DNA from 3 places in the Pseudaeromonas paramecii genome. Region 3 is predicted to be linked to each of the others. Evidence: predicted binding sites of a transcription regulator. Region 3 holds the regulator's gene; each other region holds the start of a gene.

Region 1 (7,060 bases), on a different contig from region 3:
TTTGGGCTCGGCTTCGCATCTAAGATAAACGCTATTGGTGCGTCGTACTTCTGCGCTGCCGGATAGGCGGGCGGTCAGATGGCCGTCACAGGCATGGAGACCGAGGCGATCGTCAATCGGGCCGGCGCTGACTTCAACTCGGCTGGTGGGATCCACCGTCATCTGATCCAGCACAAACTGTTCGGCAAATTGCCGCACCAGCTGACCGTCGGCAGCCTGGCAGGGAAGGGTGGATAGCAATGAGAGCGCTATCAAGTAACGCCCACTAATCGTTTCCATCTTCTTGCCGATAAAGCACAATAGGCTCATATAGACTTATACTGATCCTGCAATCTGAGGTGGATGCGAAGCAATATCCAGGCCTCAGCTCATATGATGACCTACTCAGGTCTTGTGACATAAAGGGTATGCAAAAGACATGCCCGTGCGCACGGGTTCCGTCAGACGGCTGCAGCCTTGAGCCAAAAATGGAGTAAATTATGGCGAGTATCTTGGATTCCGTAAACCAACTGACTCAGCTGGTTGGCCAGAATCGGTTGGAGTTGCTGTTGTTCAAGTTGGTGGGGCGTCAACGTTTTGGCATCAATGTGTTCAAGGTGCGCGAAGTACTGCAGTGTCCGGCGTTAACCGTCATGCCCAAGCTGCATCCGTTTGTTCGCGGTGTGGCCCATATTCGCGGGCAGACCATCTCCGTCATCGACTTGAGCCTGGCCACTGGCGGTAAGCCCATCCAGGATCTCTCCAAGTGCTTCATCATCATTGCCGAATACAACCGCTCTGTGCAGGGTTTTCTGGTGAGTTCGGTAGAGCGCATCATTAATATGAATTGGGAAGCTATCCTGCCTCCACCCAAGGGGGCAGGGCGTTTCAACTATATGACAGCCGTCACCGAGGTGGATGGCGAGCTGGTGGAGATCCTGGATGTTGAAAAGATCCTGGATGAGATTTCGCCGGTCAATACCCATGTCAGTGATGATGTGGTTGCCTCAAGCGAGGCGCATCATACCCGTGGTCGCATGGTGCTGGTCGCAGACGATTCCTCCGTGGCCCGCAAACAGGTTGAGCGTGCGCTCAATGCCATCGGTGTCAAATGCCTGTTGGCCAAGGATGGGAAAGATGCGCTGACTATGTTGCTGGACATGTTGGAAAAGGGCCCGATCACTGAACAGATTGGCTTGGTTATCTCGGATATTGAAATGCCGGAAATGGATGGCTATACCCTGACGGCGGAGATCCGTAATCATCCTGGGCTCAAGGATCTGCACGTCATATTGCATACCTCCTTGAGTGGCGTGTTCAACCAGGCGATGGTACAGAAGGTGGGAGCAAACAACTTCATCGCTAAGTTCCATCCGGACGAACTGGCCAAGGCCGTTCAAGACGCCCTGTAAAACAACGAGTTGAAGAAGATTAATGAAGACACTGTCCGACGAGCTTTATAAACAGTTCAGTGCCTTTTTGGAGGCCCAGAGTGGCATAGTGCTGGGCGCCAATAAGCAGTATCTGGTGAAGAGTCGACTCGCTCCTCTTGTTGGTCAATACGGTGCCGATACATTGGCCGATCTGATCAAGCGAGCCATGGATCCCCGTGAACGGGATCTCAAAATGGCGGTGGTGGATGCCATGACCACCAACGAAACCTTATGGTTTCGGGATACCTATCCGTTTCAGTTGCTGACGGATCGTATCTTTCCTGAGCTGGGTAAGAGTGGCAAAACCTTGCGGATCTGGTCTGCCGCCAGCTCTTCGGGCCAGGAGCCCTATTCCATCGCCATCACGGCATTGGAGCAGCAGATGAAGCGCCCTGGCACCCTGCCGGGTGGAGTGCAGATTGTGGGGACGGATATTTCTGCCTCTATGCTGAACCAATGTAAGGAAGGCATCTACGATAATCTGGCATTGGCTCGGGGTTTGTCCGTAGAACGTAAGCGTCAATTTTTCGAAGCGTGCGACGGCAACAAGATGCGGGTGAGTGACAGAGTCAAAAAATTGGTGTCTTTTCGTCCCTTCAACTTGCTGGATAGCTATAGCTTGTTGGGCAAGTTTGACATCATTTTTTGTCGTAATGTGTTGATCTACTTCTCTCCTGAGATCAAGTCCAAGATACTCAACCAGTTCGCTGGCAGCCTGAATCCAGGTGGCTATCTGATGTTGGGGGCCTCTGAGTCTCTGACTGGCTTAACCGACCGCTTTGAGATGATCCGGTGTAATCCGGGGATTGTCTACAAGCTCAAATAACCTCCCTCCCTAGCCAGTGGCACACCTTTTGCTTAATTTCTAGCAGGAGGTGCGCCATGACCATTTCATTCGACAAAGCATTCGGGATCCACCAGTACACCATAGGGGTGCGTTCTCAGCGGGCCGAGGTTCTGGCTGGCAACATTGCCAATGCCGATACCCCCGGCTACAAGGCCCAGGATCTGGACTTTTCCAGTGCCTTGAGTCAGGCCCAGGGTTTGCAAAGTGGAACCACAGAATTGATGCGTACCAATAACCAGCACCTGGCTGGCGCCAGCGCCATGAGTGGCACGCTCAAATATCGGGTGCCGCTGCAGGCCGATACGGGGGATGGAAACACCGTCGATCTCCAGCAGGAGCGTAGTGCCTTCCTGGAAAATGGTCTGGAGTATCAAACCTCATTGGAGTTTCTTAACAGCAAGATCAATGGCTTGCTTAAGGCGCTCAAAGGAGATCAAGTATGAGTCTCTTTCGGATTTTTGATGTTGCCGGCTCGGCCATGAGTGCCCAGTCTGTGCGCTTGAATACCACCGCCAGTAATCTGGCGAATGCCGACAGCGTGAGTTCCAGTGTGGATGAGACTTACCGGGCGCGGCGGCCAGTTTTTGCCGCCATGTTGCAGGAAGCCGGCAGTGGACAGCCGGGGAGCGAGGCAGTGGGCGTGCAGGTGCAAGGCATAGTCGAGAGCGATGCGCCGTTACTAAAAGAGTTCAACCCCAATCATCCCATGGCGGACAAGGATGGCTTCATCTACAAGCCGAACGTCAATCCTATCGAAGAGATGGCGGACATGATCAGTGCCTCCCGCTCCTACCAGACAAATGTGCAAGTGGCCGATACCGCCAAGCAGATGTTGTTGCAGACGCTGCGGCTGGGCAAGGGCTAAGGAGTAGAGCATGGCTGACTATAGCGCCTTGACCGGCGTCACCACCACGGCGTCAACCCAGACTAGCAGCACCAGTAGCAGCAGTAGTAACGGCACCCTGGGGCAGGCAGATTTTTTCAAGCTGCTGACGCAGCAGCTTTCGTATCAGGATCCGTTCAAACCGACGGACAACTCCCAGATGATTTCCCAGATGGCCTCGTTCACCACGGCCGATGGTATCAATCAGCTCAACACCCAGATGACGAGTCTCAACGACAACATGACCTCCAGCCAGGCGTTGATGGCATCGAGCCTGGTGGGTCAGAAGGTGTTGTCACCCACCAGTAACGGCTACCTGACACAAGGCGATACCGTCAAAGGGGTGGTCACCACAGGGGATGGGGCGAGCAACTTGAAGATGAGCATCACGGATGCTGATGGGAACCTGGTGCGCGAGATTGCCATCGATGGCAAACAGACCGGGAATTACAGCTTCGAGTGGGATGGCTTGGACAAGAATGGAAACCCCGCACCAACCGGTACCTATACCTTCAAGGCCAATGGCTTGGTGGGGAGTGAACGACAGGATTTGGGGGTGTTGACCTACGGGCAAGTTGAGAGCGTCACGCTCGGCAACAGCCAGGTTGCCACCGTAGTGAAGGTTCAAGGGATAGGCAGCATACCGTTGTCGCAGATCCTGGAAATATCCAACTAGCCGTCGGCGCTAAGTGAGAGGTAATACCCATGTCATTTAATATTGCCCTGAGTGGTCTGTATGCGGCCCAGAAACACCTGGATGTCACCGCCAATAACATTGCCAACGTCAACACGGTTGGTTTCAAGGGGTCACGCGCCGAGTTTGCCGATGTGTACTCCTCCTCGATCTTTGCCAATGCCAAGACCCAGGTGGGCAGTGGGGTTTCCACCTCGACCGTTGCTCAGCAGTTTCACCAGGGGGCGTTGAACTTCACCAATAACTCGCTGGATCTGGCGATTCAAGGGAACGGCTTCTTCGTCACCGCAGCCAATATCGGCGATCTGGATCGCACCTACACGCGGGCTGGGGCATTTCAGCTCAATTCCAGTGGCTATGTCACCACAGCCCAGGGCGATTACCTGCAGGTCTATGACGTCAACGATGATGGCACTCCCAAGACGGTCAGCCTGGACTCCACTATTCCCTTGAGGATTCCGGATGCGGCGGGGAGTCCGGAAGCGACCTCAAAGGTCAACATGAGCATGAACTTGCCGGCGGGCTCCACAGCCCTGGATCCTGCCAATTTTGATCCCACTGATTCCGATACCTATACCTCTTCTACGTCAGTGGTGGTGTATGACTCATTGGGTGAGTCTCACACCATGACCCACTACTTCGTCAAAGACTCGACGGCCACCAATACCTGGCGCATGTTCAGCTATATGGATGATCAACCGGTGGATATTACCGGCGGGTATACGCCTGGGGGCTCAGTGCCGTCAGGTGCCACCCTGGTATTTAATTCTCAGGGCCTGCTGGATACCACAGTGGCCACTAACCCCAATCCCAATCCCATTGTGACCGAACAGCTGGGCAGCGGGGGCGCCGGCATCATCACTAATGGCGCCGATGGTACTCAGACCATCGAGATTGACTTCGATAGCATTACGCAATATTCGTCCTCCTTTGAAGTGACGGCTTTGTCTCAGGATGGTTCTACCGTCGGTCGGTTGACCAAGGTGGATATCGGCGCAGACGGTCTGGTGGCGGCCACCTACAGTAACGGCACCACCACCAAGCTGGGGGCTATCGCCATGGCGAACTTCCCCAACTCACAAGGGTTGACTCAGGTGGGTGATACCTCTTGGAAGGCATCCTTATCGTCCGGCGATGCGGTGCCGGGGCAGGCCAATACGGGTACCTTCGGCAAGATCCAGTCCTCGGCCTTGGAGGCGTCCAACTCCAACCTGACCTCTGAGCTGGTGGAGCTGATTACGGCCCAGCGCAACTACCAGGCCAACTCTCGGGCGTTGGAGGTCAACAGTACCTTGCAACAGACCATACTGCAGATCCGCTAACACCGGCATCACCTCACGGGCAGCTGACAGGCTGCCCGTTTTTTTTGACTTTTAGCCTGGTCGTTACCCCCTTATTTTCCTCCTTCTCCCGCTTCGCTAGCCGCTGAACATTACTTGGCATCATCTTTGCTTCGTCTCACTTAAGTCACCATTTTGACTGGAGTGGGTTATGGACCATCTGTTGTACCTGGCCATGTCGGGCGCCAAAGAAAACATGAACAGCCTGACGTTGCGCAGCAATAACTTGGCCAACGCCAACACCGTTGGTTTCAAAGCGGACCTGGAGCAAGCGCGGGCCATGCAGGCCTTTGGCGACGGTCTGCCGTCCCGGGTGTTCTCCATGACGGAACGTCCGGGCCAGAGTTTTGCCCAGGGCGGCTTGATGACCACGGGGCGGGATCTGGATGTGGCGGTGGAAGGTGACGGCTGGCTGACGGTTCAGGACGCCCAAGGTGGTCAGGCCTACACCCGCATGGGCAACCTGCAGCTCTCCCCCTATGGGGTGCTGCAGACCAGCAATGGACTCAATGTGCTGGATGATGCGGGTCAACCCATAGTCTTGCCCCTGCCGTTGGAGAAAATCTCCATCAACAAGGACGGCACCATAGTCGGTCGTCCCGAAGGGGCGGCACCCAACGGCATGGAAGAGTTTCAGCGCATCAAGCTGGTCAATCCGGATATCCGTAGCGTGGACAAGGGCAATGATGGCCTGTTTCGCCGCAAGGACGGCCAGGCTGAGCCGGCCTCGGCTGACGTCAAGCTGGTCTCCGGTGCCCTGGAAGCCAGTAACGTCAACGTGGTGGATGAGATGACCAACCTGATCCGATTACAGCGGCAGTTTGAGACGCAGGTCAAGATGATGCAGACCGCCCAGAAGAACGATGAAGCCCATACCCAGTTGTTGCGTCTGAGCTAAGCGACGAGGAGAAGATTATGAATCCGGCATTGTGGATCAGTAAGACGGGGCTCGACGCCCAGCAGACCAACATCTCGGTCACCTCCAACAACCTGGCCAACGCCTCGACCGTCGGTTACAAGAAGGGGCGGGCCATCTTTGAAGATTTGCTCTATCAGAACATCAACCAGCCCGGGGGCCGCTCCTCGGCGGATACCACCCTGCCCAACGGCTTGATGCTGGGGGCCGGCGCCAAGGTGGTGGCCACCCAGAAAAACTTCAGCCAGGGCAACGTGCAGACCACGGATAACTCCCTGGATGTGATGCTCGAGGGCCGAGGCTTTTTCGAAGTACTGCTGCCGGATGGCACCACGGCCTACACCCGCAACGGTCAGTTCTCCTTGAACGACGAAGGCACCATAGTGACTTCCGGCATGGGCTATGCCATTCAGCCGGAGATCCAGATCCCCGAGAATGCCCAGAGCATTACCGTGGGCTCGGATGGCCAGGTATCGGTGCAGTTGATGGGGCAGGCGGAATCCCAGGTGGTGGGGCAGCTCACGGTCACCGACTTCGTCAACCCCGCCGGCCTGCAGCCCATGGGGGAGAACCTCTATCTGGAAACCCAGTCCAGCGGGGCGCCCCTGCAAGGGGTGGCCGGGGCCGATGGTCTGGGAGTGATTAAGCAGGGGATGCTGGAAACCTCCAACGTCAATGTGACCGAGGAGCTGGTCAACCTCATCCAGGCGCAGCGTGTCTACGAGATGAACTCCAAGGTCATCTCCAGCGTGGATGAGATGATGTCCTACGTGACACAACGTCTGTAAAGAATTGAAGGAGGCCGCCATGAAGTTGGCACTCTGTTTGGCCGGATGCGGGCTCTTGTTGGCCGCCTGCTCCACGACACCCAATATGCCGAAGCCGGATGATCCGGAGTTTTCGCCGGTGATGCCGGAGGAAAGCGTGGTGAACATGGAATCAAACGGTTCCATTTTCAGCCAGAAGCA
Region 2 (7,060 bases), on a different contig from region 3:
CACCACATCGGCGGTGGTGCCGCGGGTCATCATGCCGAGCAGCACCGACTTACCCACGCCGGAGCCGGCAAACAGCCCCATCCGCTGGCCCTGACCGACGGTGAGAATGGCGTTGATGGCCTTGACCCCCACATCCATGGGTTCGCAAATGGGTTTGCGGGCCAGGGGATTGAGACGCTGGCTGACGAATTGCGCATTATTGGCGGTGAGGATGGGGCCGAGGCCATCCAGGGGCACCCCGACGCCATCGATGACCCGGCCCAGCAGCTCCATGCCCACCGGCACACCGTGCTCCTCGCCGATGGGGGTCACCTTGGCACCGGGGATCACCCCCTTGAGCTGTTCGCTGGGCATCAGGAACAGCTTGTCGCCGGCAAAGCCCACCACCTCGGCCTCCATGTGGCCGTTCAGGGTCTCGATACGGCACAAGGAGCCCACGGCGGCACGGCAGCCGATGGCTTCCAGGGTCAACCCCACCACCCGCGTCAATTTTCCGGCGACCGCCGGCCGCACCGCCAGCTCGCCGACCTGCCAGGCCTGCAGGCGGTGAAGCAGGCTCATGAGGCCCGCTCCAGATTGCTGCGCAGAAACTGGCGCAACAGCTGATCGATGCGCTGCTCCAGCAGCATGTCGATGCTGGAGGTGTGACTGCTCACCTGCAGATCCCCCTGCTCCAAGCTGGGATCGGCTTCCAGTTGCCAGCCCCGCTTGGCACAGACCTCCTCACCGTAGGCCTGCTGCACCAGGGCCAGATCCTCGGGATGCAGGGCGATATGCACCCCCTCCTCGGCCGCCGGCAGCAGGCTGATGGCCTCCTTGAGGGCCGCCAGCAGCAGATCGGGCGCCGTCTGGGCTTCATGCTTGATCAGGGCCCGGGCCAGCCGCATGGCCAGCCAGACGAGCTGGTTCTCCACCTGACCATCCAGTTCATGCAGGGGCTGGGCCAGTCGGTCCAGCAGGCCTTGCCACTGGGTGGCCTGGCTTTCGATGAGCTCCCGCCCCAGGGCCAGACCCTCCTCCTTGCCCTGCTCAAAGCCGGCCTCATGGCCCTGCTGCAGGCCAAGCAACTTGCCCTCTTCGAGCCCCTTGGCCAACCCGGCCTCGCGACCTTCGGCAAAGCCATCCTCATAGGCGGCCTGGCGTACCGCCTCTATCTCTTCGAGGGTCAGGGGCTGCTGGGGCTCCTCCTCCGGCTCCGCCGCTTCCGGCTCGGGTCGGCGATACCAATCGGGCGGATAACCCAAGGCATTGCTCTGGGCCTCACTGCGGGGCGGTTCCATCTCCGGCCATTGCCAGGTTTGTGCTGTCTGTTCGTCAGACCCGTCATCAGGCTGCTTGGGCACCATGGCTTATCCTCACACGAAATCGTCGCCGCCACCGCCACCGAGCATGATCTCGCCGGCATCGGACAGGCGGCGGGCGATACTGAGAATTTCTTTCTGGGCCGCCTCCACATCGCTGATACGGATGGGGCCCATGGCAGCCAGGTCGTCCACCAACATCTCGGCGGCCCGTTTGGACATGTTCTTGAATACCTTGTCCTTGAGCTGATCGTCGGCGCCTTTGAGCGCCTTTTGCAGCAGCTCGCCGGGCACCTCTCGCAGCAGGGTCTGGATACCCCGGTCGTCCACGTCGATGAGGTTTTCGAACACGAACATCAGATCCTGGATCTGCTGGCTCATCTCCTCGTCGGAGTCGCGGATGGCGTCCATCAGCTGACCTTCCACGTTGGTGTCCAGGTAGTTCATGATGCTGGCCGCCGCCTTCAGGCCACCCATCTTGGCAGCCTGGGCGCCGGCGGAGCCGGCAAACTGTTTCTCCATGATGTCGTTGAGCTCTTGCAGCGCCGCCGGTTGCACCTCTTCGAGGTTGGCGATGCGCATGATGAGATCCAGCCGCACCTGTTCGGGAAACTGGCTGAGGATCTCGGCGGACTGCTCGGGGTCGAGATAGGACAGCACTATGGTCTGGATCTGGGGGTGTTCGTTCTGGATGATGCTGGCCACCTGGCGGGCATCCATCCACTTCAGGGAGTCCAGACCCCGGGCGCCGGAGCCCATGATGATCTGATCCACCAGGTTGCCGGCCTTGTCTTCCCCCAGCGCCGCCACCAGGGCCTTGCGCACGAAGTCCTCGCTGCCGATGCCGATGTTGGAGAACTTCTGGATGTCTTCGATAAACAGGCGGTGAACGGCGGTCACCTTGTCATGGCTGAAGTCTTTCATCGACGCCATGGCCATCCCCAACCGTTGTACCTGCTTGGGCTCCAGATGGCGGAAGATTTGCGCCGCGTCCTCTTCGTTCAGGCTCAGCATCAGCACCGCCGCCTTCTCGATGCCGTTCATGGCATCCAGCAGTTGCTGCTGTTCGTTGCTGATATGACTTACCTTGTTGGCTTCACTCATTTTTCAAGTTCCCGCACCACCCATTCCTTGACCACCTGCGCCGCCAGATCCGGCTCGTTGGCCACCAGTGCCCGCACTGCCTTGAGCAAGTCTTCATCCTTGTGCAGATCCGGCAGGATTAGCTGGCCCTGCCGCATGCCGAAGATGGGTTCCTGCATCTCGGCCTGATTGGCCAGCAGGTTCAGATCATCATCCCCTTCCAGGGCGATGGAGCTGTCCAGATCCACTTCCTTGCCCTCGCCCTTGGCATCCGGGTAGAGCAGGCGCTTGAGCATGGGCCGCACCACAGTGACGATGAGGACTATGATGACCAGCACGGAGGCGACGATACGCATGGCACGCCAGAACCAGGCCTGCTCATACATGGGCTCTTCGGCCACCGCCTCCAGATCCGGCCGGTTGAAGGGCACGCTCACCACTTCGATATGATCACCCCGGCTGACATCAAACCCCAAGCCGCCCTTGAGCAGGCGCCGCAGGGTCTCCAGCTCTTCCTGGGAGCGCGGTTGGCGGGTGACGGTGCCATCCTCGCCCTTGACGGCGGTGTAATCCACCGCCAGGGACACGGTCAGGCGACGAATGTTGCCGGCGGCGCGCTTGATGTGGCTGACGGTGGTGTCCAGCTCGAAGTTGCGGGTGGCCTCCTTGCGGCTGCTGCCGGAGCCCTGGCTCTGCTGGCTGCTGCCGGTGGCCTGCTCGGGGATCTTGCTATCCAGCGGTGGCTGATTGGACAGGGCACCGGGGATGCCCACGGCACCGTTGCCCATCTTGGTGTCTTCCACCGTCATCTCGGAGCGGACCGCCGGCAGATCCGGGTTGAAACTCTTGCTGGTCTGCTCCTCCTGGGTGAAGTCCAGGCTGACGTCCACCTCGGCGGTGTAGTTGTCGATGCCCAGCACCGGTGCCAGGATGGCGTCAATCTTCTGCTTGTATTCGAGCTCCTGCTTCTGCTGCAGCTCGAACTCCTTGCGGGAACGGCTGGCCAGCGGATCCTGGGAGCCGGAGTTGAGCAGGCGGCCGTTGTGATCGGTCACCGTCACCCGGGTCGGCTCCAGGCCATGGACGGCGGAGGCCACGGTATCGACGATGGCATCCACCTCTTCCTGCTTGAGGCTGCCACTGCCCAGGGTCAGCACGACGGTGGCACTGGGCTTACGCTCGTTACGGGCGAAGACGTTGTCTTTGGGGATGGCCAGCAGCACCACGGCCTTGGAGACGTTGTTGTACTGTTCGATGGCCCGCGCCAGCTGTTGCTCGCGGCTGAACTTCAGACGCTCGTTCTCCAGCCGTTGGCTGACGCCAAAGCCCGGATCCTTGAGCAGCAGGCTATCGCCGTTGTTGGTGGCGGCCTCGGGGGCAGACAGGCCGGCGCGCTTGAGCTGCAAGCGGATGTTGGCGTAGTCATCGGCATTGACGAAGATGCTGTTGCCGTTGACCTTGTAGGGGATCTGCTGCTGATCCAGGTAATCCAGGGTCTTGACCAGCTCCTCGGTGTTGAACTGGCCCAGGGGACGCTGCTCGGGCTCCTTGCCCCACACCAGAATGAAGACGGCAATGGCCAGACAGATGGCCAGCCCCAGGATCAGGGTCACCTGGCGCAGCACATCGGGATTGGACAAGAAACCAAAAGGCGAGGCTTTGGGCATGGGCACCGTATCGTCGAGGCCGCCCAACGACGCATGATTATCGCTGACCACCAGGTCGTTACGCTTTTCCTCGGCCACGATAGCCCCCTTACACCGGCATGTTCATGATGGTTTTATAGGCCTCAAGCACCTTGTTGCGCACCTGCACCGTGGCTTCAAAGGCGATGGAGGATTTCTGCCCGGCGATCATCACATCCGACAGGCTGATGCTGCGATCCCCCATGTCGAAGCGGGTGCGCAGATCATTGGTGGTCTGCTGCAGCTCGTTGACGTTGCCCAGGGCATCCTGGAGCATCTTACCGAAGCTGGAGTGCACATCGTTCACGCCAAGATCATTGCGCACCGCCTGGGTCGGCAGACCGCGAGCCTCGACGCGCATGGCCTCGAGCTCAGTAAACAGAGAGGATCCGGGTACGTTCATAACCACTCCTTGCGGGATGTCGTGTTTTTGACATCGGAACTAGATATCAGGTCAATGCAAGGAGGGTGCCATGAAAACGCAAGGCGCACCTTAGCAAAAAGGTGCGCCTAATAATATGAAAAAACGTGAAAAATGGGCGGCTCAGCCGGGAACGTCGATTCCCTGCTCACGCATGCGGGCCAACTTGTATCTCAGGGTCCTCGGGCTGATCCCCAGCTGCTCTGCCACCGCCTTGCGGCTGCCCTGGCAGGCACTGAGGGTCTCCAGGATGATCTGCTGCTCCTGTTGGCGCAGCTCACCCCCCAGACCCCCCACCTCATCGGCCAACCCCACCGGCGGCACCGCGGGGGCCGACCAATCCAGCTCCTGACTATCGAAGACCAGATCTTCGGCCTCCAGCACCCCGCCCTGCCACAGGATCAGCGCCCGTTGGATGACATTATCCAGCTCCCGCACATTGCCCGGCCAGCCATGGGCCTGCAAGCGCGCCGCCGCCACCGGGGACAACTCGGGGACCGCCACGCCCTGGGCCTGGGCATGCCGCGCCAGCAGGTGACGGGCGATGGGCAATATGTCGCCAGGCCGTTGGGCAAGGGGACGCCAGCGCAATGGAAAGACGTTGAGCCGGTAGAAGAGATCCTCGCGAAACTCCCCTTCGCTCACCGCCTGGCGCAGCTCCCGGTTGCTGGTGGCGATGACCCGCACATCCAGGGGGATGGTCTTGCGGCTGCCCAGGCGCTCCACCTCCTTCTCCTGCAGCACCCGCAGCAGCTTGGCCTGCAGCCCCAATTCCATCTCGGTGATCTCATCCAGCAGCAGGGTGCCGCCTTGGGCCTGTTCGAACTTGCCCGGACAGCCCTGCACCGCGCCGGTGAAGGCGCCCTTCTCGTAACCAAACAGGGTGGCTTCCAGCATGTTCTCCGGAATGGCGGCACAGTTGATGGCCACGAAGGGACCGTCACAGCGGCTGGACTGATCGTGGATATAGCGCGCCAGCACCTCCTTACCCGCCCCGCTGGGCCCGGAGATCATCACGGTGGCGTCGCTGCGGGCCACCCGGGCCGCCAGCTGCAGCAGCTCGCCGGTGCTGGCATCGCCAAACACCGGCGTGTGCCGCTCCACCTTGTGGGGCGGCACATAGCGGCTCACCTGGTTGAGCAACACCTCCGGCGAGAAGGGCTTGGCCAGGTAGTCAATGGCGCCTTCGCGCATGGCCCGCACGGCGCCATCGATGTTGGCGTAGGCGGTCATCAGCAACACCGGCAGTTGAGGCCATTTCTGCTTGAGATTGGCCAGCAGGGTGTGACCGTCCATGCCGCCCATCTGAATGTCGGAGATCACCATGTCGACCGCCTGTTGCCCCAGACACAGGAGGGCCGCCTCGCCGCTGTCCGCCGCCAGACAGTCATAGCCCGCCAGCAACAGGGTATCGACGATGGCCTCCTGCAGGCCGGCGTCGTCTTCCACCACCAGAATGCGTGATTGGCTCATGCCGCTCCTCCTGTCGCCGCGGCGACCTGTTGACGCTGCAAGGGCAGCATCAGGGTAAAACAACTGCCCTCACCAGGCACGGAAGCCACCGCCACCGAACCTTGATGGGCCTGCACCACCGACTGCACCACCGCCAGCCCCAGGCCGGTGCCCTGAGAGCGGGTGGTGAAGAAGGGCTCGAAGATCTGCTGGACGAGCTCAGGCGCCATGCCCTTGCCGTTGTCCACCACCCGGATGGCCACCTGCTCCGCCTGCCGCTCGGCACTGACCAAGAGCGCCCGGGCACCCGCCTGCAGGGCATTGGCCAGCAGGTTGTTGATGGCGCTGGACAGGGCATTGCCATTGGCCAGCAGCAGGAGATCCGGCTCCGGCAGGCTGATATCCAGCCGGGCACCGGCTTGGTTCATCATGGCCTCGGCACCGGCCTGCACCTGTTGCAGCAGCCCCTGCACCGACAATTCGCTCACCGCCAGATGCTCCTCGCTCTTGGCAAACAGCAGCACATCGCTCACCTGCTGCTCCAGATCCCGCAGCCGGTCCATCAGCTTGCGCTGGAAGTTGCCGCGGGCCTCGAGACTCAAGGTCCGGTTGGCCAGGTTGGCGCCATAGAGCATGGCGGCTGACAAGGGGGTGCGGATCTGGTGGGCTAGGCTGGCCGCCATGCGGCCCAGGGCCGACAGGCGCTGCATGTGAGCCACCCGGGCCTGTAGCTGGCGGGTCTGGGTAAGATCTGTGATGACGACCAGCTGCCCCGGCTCATCCCGCAGGGGTGAGGTGGTCAACTGCACCAGGCGGCCATCCCGCAGGGAGACTTCGTGACCGTCGTCCTGCCGCGGGCTGAAGGCCCGCTGGATCACTGCCACCCAGGCCTCCCCCTGCAAGGGATGTCCCAACAGCCCCTCGGCCGCCTGGTTGGCCTCGGCGATGCGCCCCTGGCCATCGAGGATCAGCAGGCCCGAGGGCAAGGCCTCGAACACGGAACGCAGGCGACCGGCATCCCGCCGGCCACGGGCGGCGATATCCAGTTCGATGAGAGGCGATGAGGCAGACATGATCCACTCCGGTATTTGACACTTGCCAGGAGTGAATCAAAAAGT
Region 3 (7,060 bases):
TGCGTAACGAGGTCTCGGCGGACTATACCGAATATTACAATCAGCTGGAGCAGACGGAGCTGTTCAACCCCGTTATCATTGCTCACGATGAGCAGGGCCAAGCCCAGTGGCGCATCAGCGCCAAGCAGGGCATCCTCAATCTCAACGACAACGCCATCTTACGGGATCAGGTCCGCATCCTGGCCCTGACCGCCAATGACACCCTGGACTGGCTCGAGACTCCCTATCTGGAGATGGATCTGCTCCGTAACGAGGTTCGTAACCATCATCCCGTGACCATGGAAGGTCCCCGCTTCCACCTGGAAGGTGTGGGCTTACTGGGGCAACTGGATCAACGCATTTATGAAATTCTGGACAAGAGTCATGGTATCTACTTCAACCAGCCTTAAGTGGTGCCTGCTGGCCCTGTGCCTGCAACCCGTGATGGCCAAGCAAAGCGACTACAAGCAGAAGGTCTACGTGGACTCGGTGCGCCAGGTGGCCGAGCTCAACGACAACAGGCTGACCTTTTTGGATGATGTGGTGATCCGTCAGGGCACCATCGAAATCCATGCCGACAAGGTGGAGGTGATCCGCCACGGTGACAAGGGTGCCGATGAGATGATAGCCACCGGCCGCCCGGCCCGCTTCCACCAGGTGCTGGATAACGGCAAGCCGGTGGATGCCCAGGCCAATCGCCTGAGTTACAAGCTCAAGGAGCGCATGGTACTGCTCACTGGCAACGCCCGCATCAAGCAGTCGGACAACGAGATCAGCGGTGACCAGATCCGCTATGACATCCAGAAACAGCAGATGGTGGCCGAAAGCAGCGGAGGCTCCCGGGTCAAGACCATCTTCCTGCCCGACGAGATGGGCAGCTTCGATCAACCGGCCCAGGAGAAACCCTAAGCCATGGCCCTGTTACATGCCGCCAATCTGAAAAAGAGCTACAAGGGTCGCCAGGTGGTGAGCGACGTCTCCCTCCAGGTGGCCGCCGGCCAGGTGGTGGGTCTGCTGGGCCCCAACGGCGCCGGCAAGACCACCTCCTTCTACATGATCGTCGGCCTGGTACAGCAGGACGGCGGCCAGGTCTGCATCGACGAGCTGGACATCAGCTCCATGCCCATGCACCTGCGGGCCCGTAACGGCATCGGTTACCTGCCCCAGGAGGCCTCGATTTTTCGTCGCCTGACGGTGGAAGAGAACCTGCTGGGAGTGCTGCAGATCCGCCCTGAACTGACCCAGGAGGAACGGCGGCAGAAGATGGAGTCCCTGCTGGAGGAGTTTCACATCACCCATATCCGCCAGAATCTGGGCCAGAGCCTGTCCGGTGGCGAGCGCCGTCGGGTGGAGATCGCCCGGGCCCTGGCCGCCGAGCCCCGCTTCATCCTGCTGGATGAGCCCTTCGCCGGGGTGGATCCCATCTCGGTGAACGATATCAAACGCATCATAGAACACCTGCGGGATCGGGGATTGGGCGTACTCATCACAGACCACAACGTGCGGGAAACACTTGATGTCTGCGAGAAAGCCTATATCGTCAGCCATGGACATCTGATCGCGGAAGGGACACCCAGCGAGATTTTGGCCAATGAACAGGTGAAGCGGGTTTACCTGGGTGACGCCTTCAGCATTTGATCTTCTCGTCACCGGCATTGCATTAACAAGGACATACGGAAATAGATGAAGCCATCCTTACAGTTGCGACTGGGTCAGTCTCTGGCCATGACGCCACAACTACAGCAGGCGATTCGTCTGTTGCAGCTCTCCACACTGGAGCTGCAGCAGGAAATCCAACAGGCGCTGGATGCCAATCCGCTGCTGGAGCAGGAGGAGAGCGATACCCACGAGTCAGAGCAACCCAGCGAGGAAGCACAGGACAGCAGCCAGCTGGATACCAGCGAAGCCATGGAACAGGACAAGCTGCCGGATGATCTGCCCATGGATACCTCCTGGGACGAGGTCTACACCGCTGCCGGTTCCGGCCAGTCCAGCAGCCCCATCAGTGGCGATGAAGACTTCCTCTATCAGGGCGAAACCACAGAGACGCTGCAGGATTACCTGTTGTGGCAGATGCAGCTCACCCCCTTTAGCGAGGTGGATCAGGCCATCGCCCTGGCCATCATAGACGCCATCGACGACTCGGGTTACCTCACCATTGATCTGGACGATATCGTTCAGGCGGTGAGCGATGAGGATATCCAGGTTGAGCTGGACGAGGTGACCGCCGTGCTCAAGCGGGTGCAGCACTTCGACCCCATCGGCGTGGCCGCCCGCTCGGTGCAGGAGTGCCTGCAGATCCAGCTGGGCCAATACGCGCCCGGCATCCCCTGGTTGGCCGAGGCCAAGCAGGTGCTGGCCGAACACATGGATCTGCTGGGCAACCGGGACTATCGCACCCTGGCCCGCAAGATGCAGCTCAAGGAGTCCGAGCTCAAGGAGGTGCTGGATCTCATTCAGCAGCTGGAGCCCAGACCCGGCAATCGGGTGATGCAAACCGACTCCCAGTATGTGATCCCGGATGTGGCGGTGAGCAAGAAGCAGGGCAAGTGGGTGGTGGAGCTTAATCCCGATGCCATGCCCAAGATCCGCATCAACGAAACCTATGCCTCCATGGCCCGTCACGCCCGCAACAGCAGCGATACCCAGTTCATTCGCTCGCACCTGCAGGAGGCCAAGTGGTTCATCAAGAGCCTGGAGAGCCGCAACGAGACCCTGCTCAAGGTGGCCAACTGCATCGTCAAGCAGCAGCAGGACTTCTTCGAATACGGTGAAGAGGCCATGAAGCCCATGGTGCTCAACGACGTGGCCGAAGCCGTCGAGATGCACGAGTCCACCATCTCCCGGGTGACCACGCAAAAATTCATGCATACCCCGCGGGGTATCTTCGAGCTGAAGTACTTTTTCTCCAGCCACGTCAATACTGAGAGTGGGGGGGAGTGCTCTTCCACCGCCATCCGTGCCCTGATCAAGAAGCTGGTGGCGGCCGAAAACCCGGCAAAACCCTTAAGCGATAGCAAGATCGCGGATTTGCTCACCGAGCAAGGTATCATGGTAGCCAGACGGACCATCGCCAAGTACCGCGAGTCCTTGTCGATTCCCCCGTCTAGTCAGCGCAAACGCCTACTGTAAGTCACACTTACGGGGCCCTACTTAAGGACGACGTTATGCAAATTAATCTCTCAGGTCATCACATCGAACTCACCGATCCCCTGCGCGATTTTGTCACCACCAAGTTTGCCAAGCTGGAGCGTCACTTCGAACAGATCAATAACGTCCAGGTGATCCTGAACGTGGAGAAGCTCAATCAAATCGCCGAAGCCAAGTTGAACGTCAACGGCGGCGAAATCTTTGCCAATGCCCAGGATGCGGACATGTACGCCGCCATCGATGCCCTGATCGATAAGCTGGACCGGCAACTCATCAAACACAAAGAAAAGATCTCCAGCAAATAACCATGCAACTCTCCGACCTGCTCAGCGGGAACTGCACCAAGAGTGCAGTTCCCTGCTCCAGTAAAAAACGCGCCATCGAAATCATCAGTGAACTTGCCGCCGCACAGCTGGGCATCGACAGCCAGGAGCTGTTCGAATGCCTGCTGGCCCGGGAGAAGCTGGGCAGTACCGGCATTGGTGGCGCCATCGCCATCCCCCACGGCCGTATCCCGGACGAGCTGCCGGTGACCGGTGTGCTGCTGACCCTGGAGCAGCCCATCCCCTTCGATGCCATCGACAACCAACCCGTCGACATACTGTTTGCCCTGCTGGTACCCGAGAGCCAGTGCAAGCAGCACCTGCAAACCCTGGGGCTGATTGCCAAAAAACTCAGTGACAAAAACCTCTGTCGCCAATTGCGCCTGGCGGACAATGATGAAATGCTCTACCAACTGATCACCGCCCCCTGAGGAGCCCATGAAACTCATCGTCGTCAGCGGCCGGTCCGGCTCCGGCAAGACCATAGCCCTGCGGGTACTGGAGGATCTGGGTTACTACTGTGTCGACAACCTGCCGGTCTCCCTGCTGCCACAACTGGTGGCCGAGCTGCGTGGCAAGTTCGAGGAGATGGCGGTCAGCATAGACGTGCGCAACCTGCCGGAGCAGAGCGAGGATCTGGAACGTATCCTGGGGCTGCTGCGTCAGGCCTCGGATCTGGAATTCACCAGCTTCTTCATCGATGCCGACAACCCCATTCTCATCCGCCGCTACAGCGAGACCCGGCGGCTGCACCCCCTGTCCCGCAAGCAACTGACCCTGGAGCAGGCCATCCAGCATGAGACAGCCCTGCTCTCGCCCCTGTCCACCAGTGCCGATCTGCGCATCGACACCAGCCACCTGAGCATTCACGATCTCAGCGAACAGATCCGCGAGCGGGTGCTGGGCAAGAAAGAAAAAGAACTGGTGCTGGTGTTCGAGTCCTTCGGCTTCAAGTACGGCATCGCCAAGGATGCCGACTTCGTCTTCGATGCCCGCTTCCTGCCCAATCCCCACTGGATTGCCGAGCTGCGCCCCCTCACCGGCAAGGATGAACCGGTACGCCGCTATCTGCGCAGCCATGCCGATGTGATGCAGTACATACAGCAGATCGAGACCCTGCTGAGCAACTGGCTGCCCCACCTGGAGCGCAACAATCGCAGCTACGTGACCCTGGCGGTGGGTTGCACCGGCGGTCAGCACAGATCCGTCTTCATCGTCGAGCAGCTGGCGGCCCGCTTCACCGCCGCCGGCAAGACGGTGCAGATCCGCCATCACAGCCTGGAGAAATCCCATGCCGCGCATTGAGAAGCGCCTGCCCATCGTCAACAAGCTGGGCCTGCATGCCCGGGCCGCCATCAAGCTGGTACAGCTGACCGCCAGCTTTGCGGCCACTGTGACGGTCTGTAATGGGGAGCGTCAGGCGGATGCCGACTCCGTGATGGGTCTGCTTATGCTGGAAGCCGCCCAGGGCGAGACCATACGGGTGATCTGCGAGGGAGACGATGCCGCCGCTCTGATGGCCGCGGTGGAACAACTGGTGGCCGATCGCTTCGACGAAAACGAATAATGCTGCAGTGGTTCATACTTTCCCAGATAGCGCCACATCTGGAGGTGAACCATGTCTCGATGGCAACTGGGTATCGTCGCCTTGCTCTTTTCCCTATCCCTGTCCGCCAACGACAGCTTCAACAGCGAGTTGAGCCATTTCGCCGGCGGCGCCGCCATGGCCGGCGGCATCAGCCTGCTCAGTCATCACTACTACCCCGAACAAGACGCCTTCTGGATGGGCTTTGGCCTTTCCTCGCTGGCCGGTGTGCTCGGCGAGGGCGCCCAATGGGCCAGTGGCGGACGCTTCTCCGCCCTGGATGCCGGCTCCCATATGGCCGGCTCCCTGCTGGGTGCCACCACGGTGGAACATCTGTATATCCAACCCGATCTCTATCGGGCGCAGGAGCACTATGTAGGACTGCAGGCCCGCTACCTGCTCTGAGGCTTAGCTGCCGGCCAGCTTCATGCTCTCCACCAGCACTGAGCCGGTGCGCAGGCTGGAGCGGGTGTCCACGTCGTTGCCCACCGCCAGCAGGCTGGCAAACATCTGCTTGAGGTTGCCGGCGATGGTGATCTCCTGCACCGGATAGGCTATCTCGCCGTTCTCCACCCAGAAACCCGCCGCCCCCCGGGAGTAATCCCCGGTGACGATATTCACCCCCTGCCCCATCAGCTCGGTCACCAGCAGGCCGGTGCCCATCTGCTTGAGCAATTGCGCCTGTGACTCGCCACGCCCCTGCACCTGCCAGTTATGGATGCCGCCGGCGTGGCCGGTGGACGCCAGTCCCAGCTTGCGACCGGAATAGCTGGTCAGCAGGTAGGTGGCCAACCGGCCCTGCTCTATGATGGCCCGGTCGCAGGTCCGCACCCCTTCGGCATCGAAGGGCGAGCTGGCCAGCCCCTTGGCCAGATGAGCCTGCTCCAACACGCTCAGCCAATCCGGGAAGATGGACTGGCCCAGGGCATCCAGCAGGAAAGAGGACTTGCGATACAGGTTGCCGCCGCTGATGGCGGAGACTAGGTGACCAAACAGGCTGGTGGCCGCCTCGGGGGCAAACAGCACGGGCACCTGACAGGTCTTCACCTTGCGCCCGCCCAGGCGGCTGACGGTACGCTCTACCGCCTCCTCGGCGATGCGCTCCGGTGACCAGAGATCCTGCAGATCCCGGCAGGAGGAGTAGCTGTAGTCCCGCTCCATCTCGCCGTTTTGCTCGCCGATCAGCACGCAGCTGAGGCTATGGCGGCTACCGGCATAGCCTTTGACGAAACCATGGGTGTTGCCGTACACCTTGATGCCGGTATGGCTGCTGAAGCTGGCGCCGTCGGAATGCTTGATGCGGGGATCCAGCCCCAGGGCGTGGCGTTCGCAGGCACTGGCCAGCGCAATACCCTGAGCCGGATCCAGCGCGGCGGGATAGAGCAAGTCCACCTGGGGGGCCTCCCAGGCCATCCAGTCGGCGTCGGCCAAGCCGGCGAAGGGGTCACAGGCGGTGTGGCGGGCGATCTCCAGGGCCGCCTCCACGCAGCGGCGCAAGGCAGCGGGGCTCAGATCCGTGGTGGACGAGGAGCCCTTGCGCCCCTGGCGATAGACGGCGATGCCCAGGGCGCCATCCTTGTTGAATTCGATGTTCTCCACCTCGCCACCCCGGGTATTCACCGAGATGCCGGTCTGCTTGCTGATGGAGATCTCGGCGCTGTCCGCCCCCAGGGATTGGGCCAGGCTCAGCGCATCGGCCACCACAGTTTCCAATTGTGCCTGTTCCTGGCGGATCTGTTGCTCAAGGGTCATAGTAGTCTGCGTATCCAGTGTGGGGCGCGACGCGCCCGGCCGCGAGGGTTGCCGGGGAACCACCCCGGTTGGTAACCGCCAAGCCTACCACAGGCCACCCATCAGCGGGAGAAGCTGGTAATATATCCGCCATACTTAGCGACATGAGTGTCATATGAATCAAGATTTTGACCAACCCCAGGACGATGCCTGGGACGACGAGGATTACGTCAGCAAAAACCAACTCAAACGGGAGTCCACCGCCCTGCAGAAACTGGGCGAGGAGCTGGTG

Evidence for each region. Region 3 encodes sigma-54, which starts transcription at its own class of promoters, with help from an activator protein. Its sites were predicted from a motif close to TGGCACNGTTTTNGCTT; they were not measured.
Region 1: the regulator sigma-54 is predicted to act here: its motif matches at 5,274-5,290, upstream of flgF (flagellar basal-body rod protein FlgF).
Region 2: the regulator sigma-54 is predicted to act here: its motif matches at 4,527-4,543, upstream of fliE (flagellar hook-basal body complex protein FliE).

What each region holds. Positions count from the first base shown of each region.
Region 1 is NZ_BAABFC010000009.1:172,096-179,155, reverse strand. Features, by position in the region: gene flgA (flagellar basal body P-ring formation chaperone FlgA) at 1-309, opposite strand, end outside; gene ABD847_RS06260 (chemotaxis protein CheV) at 480-1,391, shown strand; gene ABD847_RS06255 (CheR family methyltransferase) at 1,414-2,238, shown strand; gene flgB (flagellar basal body rod protein FlgB) at 2,295-2,702, shown strand; gene flgC (flagellar basal body rod protein FlgC) at 2,699-3,124, shown strand; gene ABD847_RS06240 (flagellar hook assembly protein FlgD) at 3,135-3,818, shown strand; gene flgE (flagellar hook protein FlgE) at 3,848-5,158, shown strand; gene flgF (flagellar basal-body rod protein FlgF) at 5,328-6,074, shown strand; gene flgG (flagellar basal-body rod protein FlgG) at 6,092-6,880, shown strand; gene flgH (flagellar basal body L-ring protein FlgH) at 6,900-7,060, shown strand, end outside.
Region 2 is NZ_BAABFC010000009.1:141,181-148,240, forward strand. Features, by position in the region: gene fliI (flagellar protein export ATPase FliI) at 1-561, opposite strand, end outside; gene fliH (flagellar assembly protein FliH) at 558-1,346, opposite strand; gene fliG (flagellar motor switch protein FliG) at 1,356-2,405, opposite strand; gene fliF (flagellar basal-body MS-ring/collar protein FliF) at 2,402-4,078, opposite strand; gene fliE (flagellar hook-basal body complex protein FliE) at 4,140-4,472, opposite strand; gene ABD847_RS06105 (sigma-54-dependent transcriptional regulator) at 4,614-5,963, opposite strand; gene ABD847_RS06110 (sensor histidine kinase) at 5,960-7,015, opposite strand.
Region 3 is NZ_BAABFC010000012.1:4,674-11,733, reverse strand. Features, by position in the region: gene lptC (LPS export ABC transporter periplasmic protein LptC) at 1-389, shown strand, start outside; gene lptA (lipopolysaccharide transport periplasmic protein LptA) at 364-888, shown strand; gene lptB (LPS export ABC transporter ATP-binding protein) at 892-1,617, shown strand; gene ABD847_RS08615 (RNA polymerase factor sigma-54) at 1,663-3,111, shown strand; gene hpf (ribosome hibernation promoting factor) at 3,147-3,434, shown strand; gene ptsN (PTS IIA-like nitrogen regulatory protein PtsN) at 3,437-3,883, shown strand; gene rapZ (RNase adapter RapZ) at 3,891-4,757, shown strand; gene ABD847_RS08595 (HPr family phosphocarrier protein) at 4,744-5,019, shown strand; gene ABD847_RS08590 (hypothetical protein) at 5,071-5,442, shown strand; gene pmbA (metalloprotease PmbA) at 5,446-6,789, opposite strand; gene yjgA (ribosome biogenesis factor YjgA) at 6,944-7,060, shown strand, end outside.